Linked DNA regions of Filimonas lacunae. The protein of the gene in region 2 interacts with the protein of the main gene of each other region in a pairwise test. Links are inferred from orthologs where the notes say so. Each region holds a gene or a part of one and is shown on either strand. Other genes may lie near its edges. The genes, in order: FLA_RS08965 and recJ.

Region 1 (8,550 bases), 3.5 Mb from region 2 along the record:
CCGACAGTACTATCCTGGCCAGTGATGGCCTGAGCGATCCATACGATGATATGGACACCAATCCCGACAATGCTCCTTATAATGGTTTTGGGTTGGAAACCTATATTGTAACGGAGCCGCTTACCGGGCCTGTACAAAGCACCTGGCAGTTTCAGCTGGTGTACCAGGCAGCGCAGCTCATGGCGGATAATGGCAGTGTAGCTTCTATGCTGGACAAGCAGCCTTATATCTCTACCGAGTTTTATAATGTAGATGTGCCGGCTGAATTTTTAAATGCAGACGGCAGGGTGGGAGCCATGTTAGGCATTTCTGATGAAGGTTTGCCTGCGGGAATAGAACTTTCGCTGGAAACTATCAAACTGGTGAATGTAAAACTGTTAACCCAGGCCGAGCTGAAGTATGTAATAGATAATGGTCAGGAGGGTAGGATGAAGCTGGCTGCTTTGTTGAAAGAACAGGGCAATGGTGGATTTTCTTCTTTGCAAAGACCTTCTGTAGTATAATTTGCCAACAGGTTACTATGCCTGTTTGCACTAAAAAAACTTCCTTGTTCTTTCGGGCAACTGCCTGGTGGAATGAGGAAGTTTTTTAGTTATGCCCAATGTTGTTGTAATATTATACAGCACTTATAATTTTAGACAGGATATGATTTATGCGTTTGATAGTTATTACTACGATGATAAAGCCAAAACGGTGGGTATTGTACTGGACAGCTTTACGGCAGCTTCACCAGCACAGGTGTATACCGAAATAAAAGAAGGGATAGAAGCTTATGAACCAGGTGCGTTTTATAAAAGAGAACTTCCCTGTATAGCTAGCCTGTTGCAGCAAATGCCCGCAACATTACCACAGGCTATTATTATTGATGGTTTTGTGGTGCTGGATGATGAAGGCAATAAAGGACTGGGAGGATATGTATTTGAATTGCTGGAAGGTAAGGTGCCGGTTATTGGTGTGGCTAAAACTGACTATGCAGGATTTGAACAACTGAAGCGAGCCGTGTTGAGAGGTGAAAGTCAGCGTCCTTTGTTTGTATCAGCATTAGGGATGGACATAGATACAGCAGCTGCGCATATTAAAAGTATGTATGGAGAATTTCGTATACCACAGGTATTAAAGGAGCTGGATACATTAACAAAGCAAGTGTAATGATGAAAAGAAGAGAAGAACTGAGGGAGGGGAAATTACCTCCTTTATTCAGCGATAGTGACATCCTGTAAATAAGGGGGGTAATCTCTCCGTCAGAAAACTAAAATCGTTTTTTTAAGGGGTTGGTCAAAGTCCGATACCCTAAAGAGTAAGAAGGGAAGAAAACTACGTATCCGTTTCAAAGATTTTTTTTCAAAAAGTAAATAACTTGTTTCCTTAACATGCTAACAACTGTTGCTTGCACCTTTTTATCTAATTTTAGTGCAGCAAACAACAACCCTTTTATAACCTGATGAAGTATTTCAAAACACCATGAAAGAAGTACATAAACCCTGTATAGTATAAACCCTGCGTATATGAATCAACCCTTAACCAAAGCAACATGGCTTGCGGTTGCATGGCTATCACTGGCTGCATGCAATGCCCCTGACAGCAGGAATTCTGATAATCAAAAAAGTCTGGCAGCTACCACAGGTATAGATGTGGTAGTGATCAGCGAAGCTGAAAAAATAACTCATGCCACCGCTACATTGCTGCATACTAAAAAGCCTTTGGCCGATACCATACATCATAATGCCCCTATCTATTTACCAGGTATCTCTTTATTGGTAGACGGGGAGAAAAGTGCCGAGCTGATAGATACATTAAACAGCTGGTTGCAACAGCAACACTGTATGGCTTTTATATCGGAAGACCATTACAGAGGGGATCATAAAAAAAAGATTACCATAGTACGTACTGCTGATAAATATGATATTGTACGTATGCAGGAAACTTGTAGTGAGGTGGATAGCTGCTGCACAGATAGCCTTATTGTAAGACTAAAACAACTGGAACTGAAATACACGGTAGATTTTATTGCCGTAGCCCGCGACTGGATGATAGTACGTCCGCATGGTAATATTACAGACTGGCATGACTATGCACGGGAAACATTAAAAGTATGTCCGTTGTCGGAAGAAGAGCCGGAAGATATAGAAGCCCTGGCTGTTTCCTTACAAGAGGAGAAAGGCAAGATCACTTTATGGTGGGAGTAAAAGAATTTGCCTGCTGTGTTATGGAAAATGATTGTTACTGCATCCTTTCTTACAAAACTATCTCATGCCTAAATTCCTAAGCGGTATACTTGCCATTGTTATGTTGTGCGGTATCTGGTGTGCCTGTACTTCTCATGCGTCTGAAAATAACAAAAAGCTTAAAAAGGAAGCGGCGGGTGTGGGTGTAGAAATTACCCAGCTAAAGCAGCATGCAAAATCGGTTTCGGACTACATCCGTAAAAACGGATTCAACACCCGTTTTTGTTTCCTGGTGAATATGAGCAAACCTTCGGGCAGTAATCGCTTTTATGTGTATAACCTGGAAAAAGATTCTGTGGAAGTGAGTGGCTTGGTAGCGCATGGGCGTTGTAATGAAAACTGGCTCGAAGGAAGAAAGTATTCCAATGTGAATGGCAGTGGCTGCACCTCGCTGGGTAGGTATAAAATAGGAAAGCCTTATCATGGTCAATGGGGACTGGCTTATAAATTATATGGCCTGGACGCTACAAATAGTAATGCGTTTAACCGTTATGTAGTACTACACTCTCATACCTGTGTGCCTGCCAATGAAGTGGCCCCGGATGACATTTGCCAAAGCGATGGATGCCCCACAGTAGCTCCTGCTTTCCTCGCTAAACTGGCTAAAAAGCTGGATGCTTCTTCAAAACCGGTGTTACTGTATATTTATCAGTAAGGCTGAGGGAATTACCGTTGCTATTTTATTTACAATTTCCGACTTTTGCCGCCCTATATTTGAAAACGTATGAAGGTGTGCATTGCGGAAAAGCCAAGTGTGGCCAAAGATATAGCTGAAGTTCTCGGCGCTAAACAGCGAAGGGATGGCTATTACGAAGGCAACGACTACCAGGTTACCTGGACGTTCGGGCATTTCTGCACCCTGAAAGAACCGCACGATTACTACGATCAATGGAAATTCTGGCGGTTGGAAGACCTGCCGATGATTCCGAATACGTTTGGGATAAAGCTGATTGAAAACGACGGGGTAAAAAAGCAGTTTAAAGTAATTGAAAACCTGATACAGCAATGCGACGAGGTGATCAACTGCGGGGATGCCGGGCAGGAAGGAGAGTTGATTCAGCGTTGGGTGCTGCAAAAAGCACGTTGCCAGGTACCGGTAAAAAGGCTCTGGATTTCTTCGCTGACAGAACAGGCTATAAAAGATGGCTTCCAGAAGCTAAAAGACAGTGCTCAATATAATAACCTTTACGCAGCTGCCAGCGGCCGTGCCATTGGCGACTGGCTGCTGGGTATGAACGCCACCCGTTTGTTTACCCGCAAGTTTGCCGCCGGAACTAAAACGGTATTGTCTATAGGCCGGGTGCAAACACCCACGCTGGCCATGATTGTGCAGCGCCAGAAAGAAATTAACGCCTTCGTTTCGGAAGAATACTGGGAATTAAAAACCATTTACCGCGAAACGGAGTTTACCGCTACCATAGACAGGCTTAAGAATATTGAAAAAGCCGAGAAGGGATTGGCTTATCTGAAAGAGCATCCTTTTGTAATTACCTCTTTTGAGCGAAAAGAAGGAAAAGAAGGCAACCCGCGCTTGTTCGACTTAACTGGTTTGCAGGTAGAAGCCAACAAAAAATACGCCTATACGGCAGACGAAACGCTCAAGTATATTCAAAACCTGTACGAGAAAAAGCTGGTTACTTATCCCAGGGTGGATACTACCTACCTGCCGGATGATATGTACCCGAAAATAGCGGGCATTTTACAGGATATGACCCCATATGCGGCTTTAACGGCGCCTTTGCTGGCAAAGCCCATCCCCAAACTCAAAACAGTTTTCGACGATAATAAGGTAACGGATCACCATGCTATTATTCCAACGGGAGTATATCCTTCCGGCATTGGCACCGAAGAGAAGCGGGTGTACGATTTAATAGCCAAGCGTTTTATTGCTGCGTTTTACCCGGAATGTAAAATAAGCAACACAACCGTACTGGGTAAGGTGGGCCAGGTGGAGTTTAAAGCCACTGGTAAGCAAATACTGGAACCAGGCTGGAAAGAAGTGTATGCCAACGATGCAGCACCTAAAAAAGAAGGGGAAGAAGAAGAAAAGCTGATTCCGGTGTTTGAAGTAGGCGAAAGTGGTCCGCATACGCCCCGGGTGCATCACGGCAAAACCAGTCCACCAAAACCTTTCACCGAAGCATCCTTGCTGCGGGCTATGGAAACAGCTGGCAAGCAGGTGGAAGATGAAGAAATGCGTGAATTATTGAAAGATAACGGTATTGGCCGCCCAAGTACCCGTGCCAATATCATAGAAACCTTATTCCGGCGCAAGTACATTGAAAAACGTAAGAAAAACCTGTTTGCTACACAAACAGGGATGGACTTAATAGACACTATACAAACCGAGCTGCTCAAGAGTGCCGAGTTAACGGGACAGTGGGAGCGCAAACTGCGCATGATAGAAAAAGGCGAATATGCCATGGAAACCTTTAAACAGGAGTTGATTGATATGGTGGTGAACCTTACACGTGAAGTGAAATACAGCGTGCATAAGGTGATATCAGTGGTAGAAGCTGCGCCTGTAAAGGACGAGAAAGAGAAGAAAGAAGCCAAACCTAAAGAAGCTAGGCCCAAAGAGGTCAAACCTAAAGAGCCGAAAGAACCTAAAAAGCCTGTGGTGCTGGAAGAAATGAACTGCCCTAAGTGTAAAACGCATGCATTGAAGAAAGGGAATACAGCTTATGGCTGCGCTAACTTTAGAGAGTGTGGCTTTAAAGTACCTTTTGAGGTGATGGGTAAAAAGCTTTCTGATAAACAGGTGGCTGACCTGGTGATAAAAGGTAAAACCGGTAAAATTAAAGGGTTACAGGTACCGGGTAAAGAGGGTGAAACCGAAGCTAAGCTGGTGCTGAACAGTGAGTTTGTAATTGTGGCGGAATAGAATAACAGTCCGTATTAGTAAGGAGGAGGGTATCAGGAAATATGTAATAAGCGGAAACATTTGCTTAAAAACCAGGAAGGGAAACTGTATAAATGCGGGAAACCAGTTGAATCGGCAGCTTTTTTATTGTAAACACTTTGTTGAGCAGGACGTATCTTTTTAGTGATCATCACTCTTTTACTCATTGCACTGCCCATAGTGGCCGCGGAAAATAATAGTATTAAACAGGTAATGCATAACAGGGTTCTCTTTTGAGAGAAAAGCACCAAACGATGTGCCTGCAAAGCAGCTAGTTGAGTAAAATGGTAGAATCTGTTAAGCATATATTGGATATTAACTGGTGAATCAACATATTCCCGCAGCACAAAACCTACACTTCGCATTTATATTGCCAACCAGGTGCCAGTTTGCAACGCTATTATGAGTCAATCAATTAAGTTTTTGTTTGCTAAAACATACTGTACGGTTTTGGTACACTGCTGTACGTTTTTAATAAAGTAAGATGCCTGCTGACAAGTCAATGTCAGCAGGCATCTTACTTTATATACATTTATTTACTACAGGTACATGCCACCCGAAGCTTCCAGGCGCTGAGCAGTAACCCATTTGGCATCGTCAGAGCAAAGGAAGGCCACCACGCTGCCAATATCGTCCGGTAAACCCACACGGCCTAAAGCGGTTTGAGAAGCTATGAAGGCATTTACATCTGAATTATCCCTTACCATGCCACCGCCAAAATCGGTTTCAATAGCACCGGGAGCAACTACGTTTACACGTATACCTCTGGCGCCCAGCTCTTTGGCCTGGTAGCGGCTGAGTGTTTCAATACCGCCTTTCATGGTGGCATAAGCTGCGTAACCAGGAGTGCTGAAACGGGCTAAACCGGTGCTGATGTTTACAATGCCGCCACCATCTGCCAGCAGGGGAAGGGCTTTCTGAGAAACGAAAAAGGCAGCTTTCAGGTGAATATTCACCAGTGAGTCAAACTGTTCTTCTGTGGTAGTGGCAAAAGATGCGTGAACACCTACGCCCGCATTGTTTACCAGGTAGTGGAAGTTTGCAGAACCAAAAGTGCCGGTTAAGGCATTGCCCACTTCAGCAAAAAAAGCATCGTAACTTTTGCTGTTGGCCACATCCAGCTGCAGTGCTACTGCTTTTTGCCCCAGTTGTTCAATTTCTTTTACTACGGCTGCTGCCTCGTCTTTTTTACTGTGATAAGTAAGAATGATGTCCAGTCCTTTGGATGCCAGCGCTAATGCCATGTTTTTACCCAAGCCGCGGCTACCACCTGTTACCAGTGCAATTTTAGATTGTGCCATGCTATTTTGATTTATTGTTTGCGTTATTGCTATACAAAATTAGCAGGGGGGATACCAGAAAAAGTATCGCAGACTTCAGAATTTACCTAAGCAGCCTGGCGGGTTTTACGGTATTGCAGGGGAGTGATGCCGGTAAGGCCTTTGAAAAATTTAATAAAACTGGCCGGGCTGTTATAGCCAAACCGGCTGCTGATATCCGCCACCGCAAGGGTAGTGTTGTTCAGCATTTTTTGCGCTTCTTCTATAATACGCTCTTCCATAATCTCACAGGGCGATTTTCCGGTGGTTAATTTAATAGTGTTGGTAAGGTGGCGGGAATCTATAAAAAGCTGCCTGGCAAAATCGGCCGTAGACAACCTGCGTTCTAACCGGTTATTTACCAGGTCGTTGATATGTGCTTCGGCCAGTCTTAAAAAATCGGCCGTGATCTCGTCTTTCCGGCTTAGATATTTCTGGGGAACGGACATGCTTGTATTGGTTTGTAAACACAAAAGTAGGAATTCTATGGTATGTTGTAGTAGAGTTGCTACAGAGGGGGTGAGGTTTTGTATTATTTGTTATATATAACCACGGCAATACGAATGCCTGAGTGTAAATGTGAGTAAATGTTCCCGCAAAAGATAAAGGCTCCAACAATTAATAACTATTTTATTTTATTAAATTTATGAGGAATTAAGACCCCAACTACGACATGAAAATATATACATACCCTTCCATATGGAAAACGTTGTTGCGCCTTTGTGTTACAGCGTGGATTACTATTTTTTTAGTTTGGATAGCGGCTCCGCTGAGTATCATTCCTATTAGCACAGAGTACTTTGTAACATTTGTTGTTGCCGGTATAGCTCTAACGTTTTGTGTACGGGAGTTGTTTTTAATTAACAAAAAATGGATGGTGGATCATCATTCTGTTCGTCAGGTTTGCCGCTTTCAGCACAAGGAACTCCGGTTAAAAGACATCAAGGGCTACCGGGTAAGGCAGGATTACATTTACCTGGTTTCTCACAAAGGAAAACATATGCGTATTTCCCGTTACGTGGGTGGTTTTAAAACATTAATGCTGTGGGTGGCTTCTAATTACAAGGATCTTGATTTTCAATATTGAAGTATTGTTATGTTTTTAATTTTTAATCTGTTTATAAGGTGGAATTCTACCGCCTTTGTTACATTTAACCGCCCGATAAAGCTTTTTTTATGCAATCCGATACAATGAAACTGCCTGCTCATTTTGATGCCACTATTATGTCTGGCCTGATGGTGAACAATAAAGAACAATTGAACGAGATGTTTGCCATGATAATAAAAGAACTGAACAAGTCGGTGGCCATATTGGAGACGAATGTGTGCAATAACGAGTTGCAAAATTTGAAAGCGGAAGGACATAAACTATATGGCACTACATTGATTGCCGGTTTGCCTTGCCTGGGAAGCCTGGCGCAGCAGTTTGAACATTTGCAATATATTTCGGAAAAAGAAGCTGGCCTTTTAGTGCTGCAAACAAAAGAAGAAGTACAGCTGGTAAATCAATTAATTGGAAACTATATTCAACAAGCCTGAAATACATCTTTTTATATAATATGACTTTTGTCATATTGCTATCTGTCCAAAGTCATATTTGCTAATGCTTTATGTCATAGAAATGTCATGGTGCGGCTTTTAGTTTTGGTGTAGAAACCAATTCGAAAAAAACTAAAAGTTTACATTATGAAAACCAGGCACAAACCTATCCGGGTTCTTATAGCTGCTTCTTTATTGTGTAGTGGAATTATCTTTTATACATCTTCCTGTACCCACGACGATGCCGTGTTGCCAGCCAGCAGCACCGGCTCTGAAAGCACAGATCCTACCTATTATGTAACACGCGGTTCTGATGTGGTAAAGTTTGCTGCTACTGCTGCTAATGGGGTGTATACATTTGATAAAGTACACTCCAATGTAGGGTGGGAAACACGTTATGCCGCTATAGGAGCCAAGCTAACCGGTAAATTTAACTGGTTTGGATTCAGTGAATTTAACTTTGATGAAGCTACCCCTTCCAATACTAAGTTCAGGGCATGGGTGCAGTTAAACCAGGTAAACACCGGCGAAAGTGGCAGGGATGGTGGATGTTTATTAACTGCCT
Region 2 (8,542 bases):
TAGTTCTTTGTAATATATTGTTTTTCAGCTATTTGAACGGGATAGTACACTACTTAGGCATAATAAAAAGTAGAAAAAGTTGGCTTGCACACGCCTGAATACCATTCTACATTTGTATTGTGATAATAAAGATTTGTCACAGTGATTTTGAAAAACGTTTGTTCGCCAGTGGTAACTATAAAAAGAAAGAAATTATGAAAACCTTTAATGTACGTTCCGCTGTAGCAAGATTCTCCTTCACCACCTTAGTGGTTGCCTTACTGTTAGTATGCGCTCCTTTCCTGAGCAAGGCAAATGCTAACAACGAAAAAGAAGTTTTATTAACTGAAAAGCAGGTATCTATTCAATACGCTGGCTACAACGACAACAGTGTTGTGTTCCGCGTGAAATTTGAAAACCCTACTGCTCAAAAATTCAGCCTGATTATCAAGAATGAAGCAGGGGATGTGCTGTTTCAGGGAAAATATAGCGATACCGCTTTTAACAAGGCTGTACACATTCTGAAAGAAGAAGCTGAAATGAACCCAACTTTTATCATCCGTGTTGGCAACCAGAAAGTAGAACAAACTTTCTCTGTAAGCAGCAACACTGATGTAGTAGAAGATGTGGTAGTTACCAGGATATAATGATGTAGGTTAGTATAATGTTTTTTAAGTGCAGAAAAGCTGCCGGATTTATTTTCCGGCAGCTTTTCTGCTTATTGGCATATCCACTATCGCTTTTTACGACAAATTGGCAATTTTTTATGCTTGGTATCCTGTTTGACCATCTATTGCAAAAAGTATTTGAATATGCAAAAAGGACAAATTCGTGTTCAGACGGAGAACATTTTCCCGATCATTAAAAAGTTCCTTTACAGCGACCATGAAATATTCCTGCGTGAATTGGTAAGTAATGCCATTGATGCCACGCAGAAATTGAAAACACTTTCTTCTATTGGAGAAGCAAAGGGCGAATTAAACGATTTGCGTATTGATGTGGTGCTGGATGTGAACGCCAAAACGCTGAGTATTATTGACAAGGGGATAGGCATGACCGCTGAAGAGGTAGATAAATACCTGAATCAGCTGGCTTTTTCCGGAGCAGAAGAGTTTTTGAATAAATATAAGGATGCTAATATAATAGGTCATTTCGGTTTGGGTTTTTACAGCGCCTTTATGGTGAGCAGCAAAGTGGAAGTGTTTACCAAAAGTTTCCGCGAAGGGGCTAAAGGTGTATACTGGAGCTGTGATGGTAGCCCCGAGTTTGAACTGTATGAAATAGATAAGGAAGACCGTGGTACTAAAATAGTATTGCACATTAATGAAGAGAGTGAGGAGTTTGTAGATGCTTACCGCATCAGGGGCATTCTTACCAAATTTTGTAAATTCCTGCCTGTACCTATTTACTTCTCGGAAGAAAACGGAAGAGAAGAAGAAAAAGATAAAGAGCTGGAAGAGCAACCTATTAACAATCCCAACCCTATCTGGGTTAAAAAGCCTTCTGAATTAACGAAGGAGGATTATGAAAATTTCTATAGAGAGCTGTATCCAGCGGGAGAAACCCCACTGTTCTGGATTCATCTTAATGTAGACTATCCTTTTAATCTTACCGGTATCCTCTATTTCCCTAAGATTAAGCAAAGCTACGAAATACAAAAAGACAAGATTCAGTTATACAGCAACCAGGTGTTTGTAACAGATGAGGTAAAAGATATTGTGCCTGAGTTTCTGATGCTGTTACATGGTATTATAGATAGTCCGGATATTCCGTTAAACGTTAGCCGTAGTTATTTACAGGGTGACCCCAACGTACGTAAGATCAATGCCCACATTACTAAAAAAGTGGCTGATAAACTGGACGAGATTTTCCGCAACGACCGTCCTTCTTTTGAAGCGAAGTGGGAAAGTCTGGGGCTGTTTGTGAAGTATGGCATGATGACAGATGATAAATTCCAGGAAAAGGCCAACAAGTTTGTGTTACTGCAGGACGTGGCAGACAGCAAATTTTACACACTGGATGAATTTAAAGCTGCTACAGATGCTACCCAGAAAAATAAAGATGGTAAAACGGTGATTATTTATACCACCGATCCGGTACAGCAGGATGCATATATTAAGGCAGCCCAGGCTAAAGACTACAAAGTAGTGAAGCTGGAAACCCTGATTGACTCTGCGTTTATCAACAACATGGAAATGAAATGGGACAGCGTTCATTTTGTACGTGTTGATTCTGATATTGCTGATAACCTGGTAGATGTGCAAGAGCATACCAACAGCATTTTAAGCACAGAGGAAGAAGAAAAACTGAAAGGTTTGTTTGGCTTCCAGGTACCTGATCTTACCGTGAAAGTGGAAGTGAAAGGTTTAAGTGCAGAAGCGGCTCCGGTAATCGCTACCCGTCCTGAATTTGTGCGTCGTATGAAAGATATGGCCGGCATGGGTGGCGGTATGAGTGCGTTTTATGCAAACATGCCGGATGAAGTAACCTTAACCGTTAACGGTAATCACAAAGTATATCAGACTTTATTAAAAGAAAATGATACACAGAAGCAGGAAAACCAGGTGCGTAACCTGGCGGATCTGGCCCTGTTGTCACAAGGTTTATTAAAGGGTGCCAACCTCACAGAGTTTATCAATAGAAGTGTGGCTTTACTGAGCTAAGGATATATTATTTGATTAAAGAAAAAGGCTTTGTTATTATAACAAAGCCTTTTTCTTTAATCATCACTTATATAAATGTCGTATTCGTGCTACTGTTGATTACTATTGTTCAGATAACTTAAAATCAATCACTTTCATTTGCAGGTATTTCTCGCCATTCCATTCATTCATATCCAGTGTATATACAATGTCAACCGGATGATTCATTTGTAAAAGATGAAATTGGCTGGCCATATTAAATCCAATGCCGGTAAGTGTTACAATACCTTGTTTTACCACAAAACGGATGTGTTGGTCTTTTACCACTTTAGAGGCACCGGTGTCTTTTACAAACCTGCTTACAAAGATGGGGCGTGTATTGTAAGGCCCAAATGGCTCCATTTGGGACAGGATGTTATAAAAGGTTTGTGTAAACTCCTGGAAGTTTACCTCTGCATCTATAATAATTTCAGGAACCAGTGATGCTTCCGTAATAGTGGCGGCAACCACTTCGTTAAACTTGTTACTGAATGCTTCTACCTGTTCGGGTAATAAGGTCATGCCTGCGGCAGCAAAGTGGCCACCATACCCAAGTAAATGTTCACGACAGGCATGTATGGCTTCGTACAGGTTAAAGCCCGATACGCTTCGGGCGCTACCTGCCACAATATCTCCGCTTCGGGTAAGTATAATGGTAGGGCGGTAATAAGAATCTATCAGGCGCGAGGCCACTATGCCTACTACACCTTTATGCCAATGATCTCTGTATAATACTGTGGTTTGGCGGGTGAGTAGCTTTTCATCGGCACGTATCATTTGCAGGGCCTCTTCTGTAATAGAAAGGTCTGCTTCTTTTCTATCGCTGTTGTCGCTGTGTAACTGCTGGGCTATTTGTAAGGCTTTGCCCAAATCTTCTTCCACAAAAAGCTGCACTGCTTTGCGGGCGTCGTCCATACGGCCAGCGGCATTAATGCGGGGGGCTATTACAAATATCAGGTTGCCTATGTTCACCGCAGAGGTGATATTACCCGTTTGTATCAATGCCTTAATGCCGGCACAAGGGGCAGTGTTGGTTTGTTGTAAACCCAGAAATGCCAGTGTTCTGTTTTCACCTGAAAGCGGCACTATATCAGCAGCGATGGCGGTGGCCACCAGGTCGAGGTACTTTAAATAGCTTTGTTCGGGCAGGCCTTTAGCAATACTGATTGCCTGCATTAGTTTAAAACCTACACCACAACCACATAATTCCTTATACGGGTAAGGGCAATCTGATTGCTTAGGATTAAGAATAGCAAAGGCAGGTGGTAATATTTCGTCAGGCAAATGGTGGTCACATACAATAAAGTCAATGCCATTGTCCAGTGCCTGTTGAATCAGATCTACAGATTTAATACCACAGTCCAGGGAAATAACCAGGGAAAAATAATTGTCCTGGGCAAAACGAATGCCTTCCTGTGATATACCATACCCCTCGCGATAACGGTGAGGTATGTAAAAATCGATGAGTGGATGCAGTGCTTTTAAAAAACGATACATAGATGCTACCGAAGTGGTGCCATCTACATCATAATCGCCAAATACAAGAATACGTTCATTGTTGTCAATGGCCATTATAATACGGTCAACCGCCTTCTGCATATCCTTCATCAGAAAGGGATCGTGCAAATGTGATAGCTGGGGCCGGAAAAACTGCCGGGCCTGTTCAAACTCAGTGATACCTCTTTGCACCAGTATGCTGCAAAGAGTGGCATTAATACCAAGTGCCTTTTGAAGAGATTGAGTTTGTTCTGTAGCAGTAGATAGTATATTCCAGCGTTTTTGCATGAATGCTTATAATAAATTCAAATAGAGAAAATAATTGCTATGAAGATAAAGGAATTAGTATTCCCGGTCGGTAGTATAACGCACCAATTGCTCCAGTGCCTGCCTTACCTCGCCGTCTTCAAATTCATGTAAAAGCGCCAGTGCTTCATCCCGGTAACCGGTCATTTTTGTGTTGGCGTAGCGGATGCCACCAGAGTCGGTTACGGCATCTATTACAAATTTTACTTTGTCTTTACGTGTGTTTTCGTTCTTAACGATATAGATAAGCTTCTTTTTCAGTGCCTGATCGCAATTGTTCAACGTATAAATAAGAGGAAGTGTGAGCTTTTTTTCCTTGATATCGTTTCCGGTAGGTTTGCCTACATTGGCACTACCATAATCGAACAGGTCGTCTTTTATTTGGAAGGCCATGCCTACTTTTTCCCCAAACTGCTGCATTTTCACAACATCTTCGGGATTTTTAAAGGTAGTACTGGCGCCGGCTGCACAAGCCGAAGACAGAAGGGAAGCAGTTTTGCCTTTAATTATTTCGTAATAAATCTGTTCGTCGAGGTTAAGGTTTCGGGCTTTTTCTATTTGCAGCAGTTCGCCTTCACTCATCATTTTTACAGCACGCGATAAAATCTGGAGGGCGGCAAAATCGCCGTTATCAAGGGATAACAACAGGCCTTTTGATAGCAGATAATCACCTACCAGCACCGCTATCTTATTCTTCCACAATGCGTTAATAGAAAAAAAACCTCTTCTTTCCAGGGAATCATCTACCACATCGTCATGCACTAATGTGGCGGTATGCAGCAACTCTACCAGTGAAGCGGCGCGATAAGTAGCATCCGTAACCGGCCCTCCCAGGCGGGCGCTTAAAAAAACGAACATAGGGCGCATTTGCTTGCCTTTTCGCTTCACTATATATTGCATAATCCTGTCCAGCAAGGCCACACGGCTTTTTACAGCCTCCCTGAAGTGTGCCTCAAATAGTTCCAATTCTGCTGATATAACCCGGCGTGCTGCTTCCATTTTCAAAACTTGGCTGCAATATAACTAGATAAAAATTAAATGTTAAAAGCAACATTGGCACTGCAATTGCTGTCTGATTAACAAGTGAGTATGGCAAAATAAGCGTTAAAAATTTGGTTTTCTTAGCTCAATAGTTAACTTTGCCGTGCCAAGTTTTATTTAGGGTTCAATGTTTTAAACAAAAATTAAATTATACCTATGGCAAGCAAAAAGTACACAGCGTTACTAGGCCTTTTAGGTTTGGTACAGTCGGCCACGTTTGCACAAAAAAATGACGCCAACGCAGATTGGTGGAAAGATTCTTCGAAGGTTGCTACCAAGCGCCTGCCTCAGTACAATGAGTTCGCGAACAACCAATACCCTTACCCGGCTAAGCCGCGCGATATGTGGGAATTAGGTTTTCACGGTGGATACTCATTCATTTCAGGTGATATTGATGCTAGACCAGGCTTCGGCGGTGGTTTATCATTAAGAAAATCACTGGGTCATATCTTCTCTGTAAGAGCAGATTACACCGGTTCTTTTAACTACGGTTTGGATTACCGTACTCGTCCTGCAGATGCTGCAACCGCAGCAGCTTTGGGTTATGCAGTAAACCAACAGTATGTAGCAAACTACAGAAACAGAACGCATCAGGGTAACCTGGATTTCATTGCGTCTCTGAACACTTTAAGCCATTACAGAGGCAATCCTAAAACAAACATCTATACCTTCGTTGGTTATAGCTTAGTTGTTGCTGATGTGGATGTAGACAACAGCTTAACCGGTGCAAACCTAACAGGTGTTCCTTTTGGTGGCAAAAGATCTGACATCAAAAAGGCGCTGAAAGACAAAATGAACGGTTATAACAGCAATGCTCCTGTAACAAACGGTAACCGTGAACCAGTTGGTCGTGTTAACGACAACCAGCTGATCCGCCACGCTGTTAGCTTCGGTGCTGGTATTTCCTTCAAACTGAGCTCTCGCCTGTCTTTAGGCGTTGAAGAAAGACTTACAGTTCCTTTCTCTGACGACATGGACGGTGTGAATGCTGGTAAATCAAATGATTTCTATAGCTACACTGCAATCCGCGGTGGTCTGGCTATCGGAAACTCCTCTAAGAGAGTTGCTCCATTATGGTGGATCAACCCGAACAACTTCATCTACAATGAGTTGAACAATCCAAAGCACATGAAGTTACCTCCTCCAGTTCTGCCTGATGCAGATGGTGATGGTGTAACTGATCAATTTGACCTGGAGCCAAACACACCAGCTGGTGCACCAGTTGACGCTCGCGGTCGTGCTTTAGATACAGATGGTGACGGTGTTCCTGACTACAAAGACAAGGAATTACTGACTCCTCAAAAATGTTTCCCTGTTAACGCTGATGGCGTTGGTAATTGTCCAGAGCCTGAGTGCTGCAAAGAATTACGCGACAAAATCGCTAATTTACAACTGGTACCAGCTTGTTCAATCAACAACCTGCCTAGCTTACAGTTCAAAAGTGGTTCAGTTAAAATCAGCAAAGACGGTGAGTCTATCCTGAACAGCGTAGCTGAAAAACTGAATGCGAACCCAACTTGTAAAGTAAAAATCATCGGTTACGGTGCTTCTGACAAACGTGCACAGCAATTAAGCTGGGATCGCGTAAATGCAGTTGAAAAATACCTGGTTGAAAAACAAGGTATCTCTGAAGGCCGCCTGATCTTCACTTACGGTCAAGAAGGTGATTCTAACACAGTAGACTTCCAGGGAACTACGGAAGAAGGTCCTAACTCAGTACCTGCTCCGCACCCAAATTTAAAGCGCACTAAATAAGTTCGTGATACTTTTTGCCCTATAAAACCCTCCGCTTACACGGAGGGTTTTTTTATCATTCCTGCCTTTTACCAATCCTGCATTCGATAGTGATTAATCACTAGTGTGTTCCTTAAGGCACAGGCTTTGAGCATAGATATATCGTACATACAGTGCTATAACCTAAATAGGTTATAGAGCTATTTTGGGAAACAAAATATATTTAAGCGTTAAAGCTATTACTATGATAAAGGTTATCGTTGCTGACGAAGAACAACAAGACATCAGTGGCCTTGTTGAAAAGCTCTCTGGTTTTATGCCTGGTGTTGAAATTATAGTGGACAAACGCAACACCCTACCCGCCGAAAATAAAATTGCTTCCGATACCATTATGCTGCAAAGTGCCCGCGAAGTTCATTTTATCCCTGTTTCACAAATTGTAAGAGTGCTTGGCGAAAACAACTACAGTGTGTTTACCTTAGCCAATGGCCGTAAAATAACGGTGGCACGTACCTTACGCGACTATGAAGCAATGCTGCTGCCTCACCATTTTTACAGAATACATAAATCACATATCATTAACCTCAATTACCTGGTAAAGGTGAATAAGGGAGATGAGTTTTTGGTGCAAATGACAGATGGTGCAGTGCTGGAAGTGGCTACACGCCGTAAAACAGATTTTTTGAGATGTATGCATGAAAGATGCGTGTAATTGCGTTGCCTTTAAAAAAGAACGCGTTATCTAAATAGATAAATGCGTTTTCTAAAGCTGACCTAAACGCCATAATAAGCTTACTAGCTTTAATGTTCATTCTGAAACAAAAGCTGTTGCTTATGCGTAAAAATCTACTCCTACGTCCTTCCCCGTTATTGTTTCCCATATGTATCCTGTTCTCCGGGGTATGTTACGGACAAAGCCTGGAACGCACCCTGGTTGGGTCTGCAGGTACACTAACTTCGGCACAAGGTGTTGAAGTGAATTATTCCATAGGTGAATTAGCGGTAGCCACCTTAACCAGCAAAAGCAACGATGCTTTTGTATGTACAGAAGGCTTTCAGCAAAAGCAGATTGTGGAAACCTCAAAATTTGACACACGTACGCAATGGTATAGCCGAATAAGGGTAGAAGCCTATCCCAACCCGGTGAGAACGAATTTAACCGTGTACGTATATGATGATAATTTTGATGACTATCGTGTAGACCTGTACGATGCTTCTGAAAGGCTTATCAAGCAGTTTAATCTGCAAAAGAATAAGCTGGTAATTCCCATGCAACAATACCCGGCCGGATTTTACTGGCTGAA

What was found.
Region 1: the proteins of recJ (region 2) and FLA_RS08965 interact in binary tests that used the Escherichia coli proteins (3 or more experiments, as listed by UniProt). The link is inferred for Filimonas lacunae from one-to-one orthologs.

What each region holds. Positions count from the first base shown.
Region 1 is NZ_AP017422.1:2,221,101-2,229,650, forward strand. The notes cover bases 2,559-5,529. They hold FLA_RS08965 (type IA DNA topoisomerase), read left to right. Parts: upstream 2,559-2,949; coding sequence 2,950-5,109; downstream 5,110-5,529. Other genes in these bases: FLA_RS08960 (murein L,D-transpeptidase catalytic domain-containing protein), read left to right, coding at 2,559-2,880; FLA_RS08970 (hypothetical protein), read right to left, coding at 5,142-5,432. Also shown: FLA_RS08945 (hypothetical protein), read left to right, coding at 1-503; FLA_RS08950 (endonuclease V), read left to right, coding at 595-1,149; FLA_RS08955 (DUF4253 domain-containing protein), read left to right, coding at 1,506-2,186; more of FLA_RS08960, read left to right, coding at 2,251-2,558; FLA_RS08975 (SDR family NAD(P)-dependent oxidoreductase), read right to left, coding at 5,667-6,428; FLA_RS08980 (helix-turn-helix domain-containing protein), read right to left, coding at 6,515-6,895; FLA_RS08985 (hypothetical protein), read left to right, coding at 7,120-7,533; FLA_RS08990 (Hpt domain-containing protein), read left to right, coding at 7,623-7,985; FLA_RS08995 (YceI family protein), read left to right, coding at 8,133-8,550.
Region 2 is NZ_AP017422.1:5,676,624-5,685,165, reverse strand. Bases 2,096-5,058 are described here. They hold recJ (single-stranded-DNA-specific exonuclease RecJ), read right to left. Parts: upstream 4,446-5,058; coding sequence 2,745-4,445; downstream 2,096-2,744. Other genes in these bases: FLA_RS22440 (polyprenyl synthetase family protein), read right to left, coding at 4,500-5,058; htpG (molecular chaperone HtpG), read left to right, coding at 2,096-2,642. Outside these bases: FLA_RS22455 (hypothetical protein), read left to right, coding at 195-626; more of htpG, read left to right, coding at 792-2,095; more of FLA_RS22440, read right to left, coding at 5,059-5,429; FLA_RS22435 (OmpA family protein), read left to right, coding at 5,661-7,259; FLA_RS22430 (LytR/AlgR family response regulator transcription factor), read left to right, coding at 7,483-7,950; FLA_RS22425 (T9SS type A sorting domain-containing protein), read left to right, coding at 8,073-8,542. UniProt on the Escherichia coli protein: Single-stranded-DNA-specific exonuclease.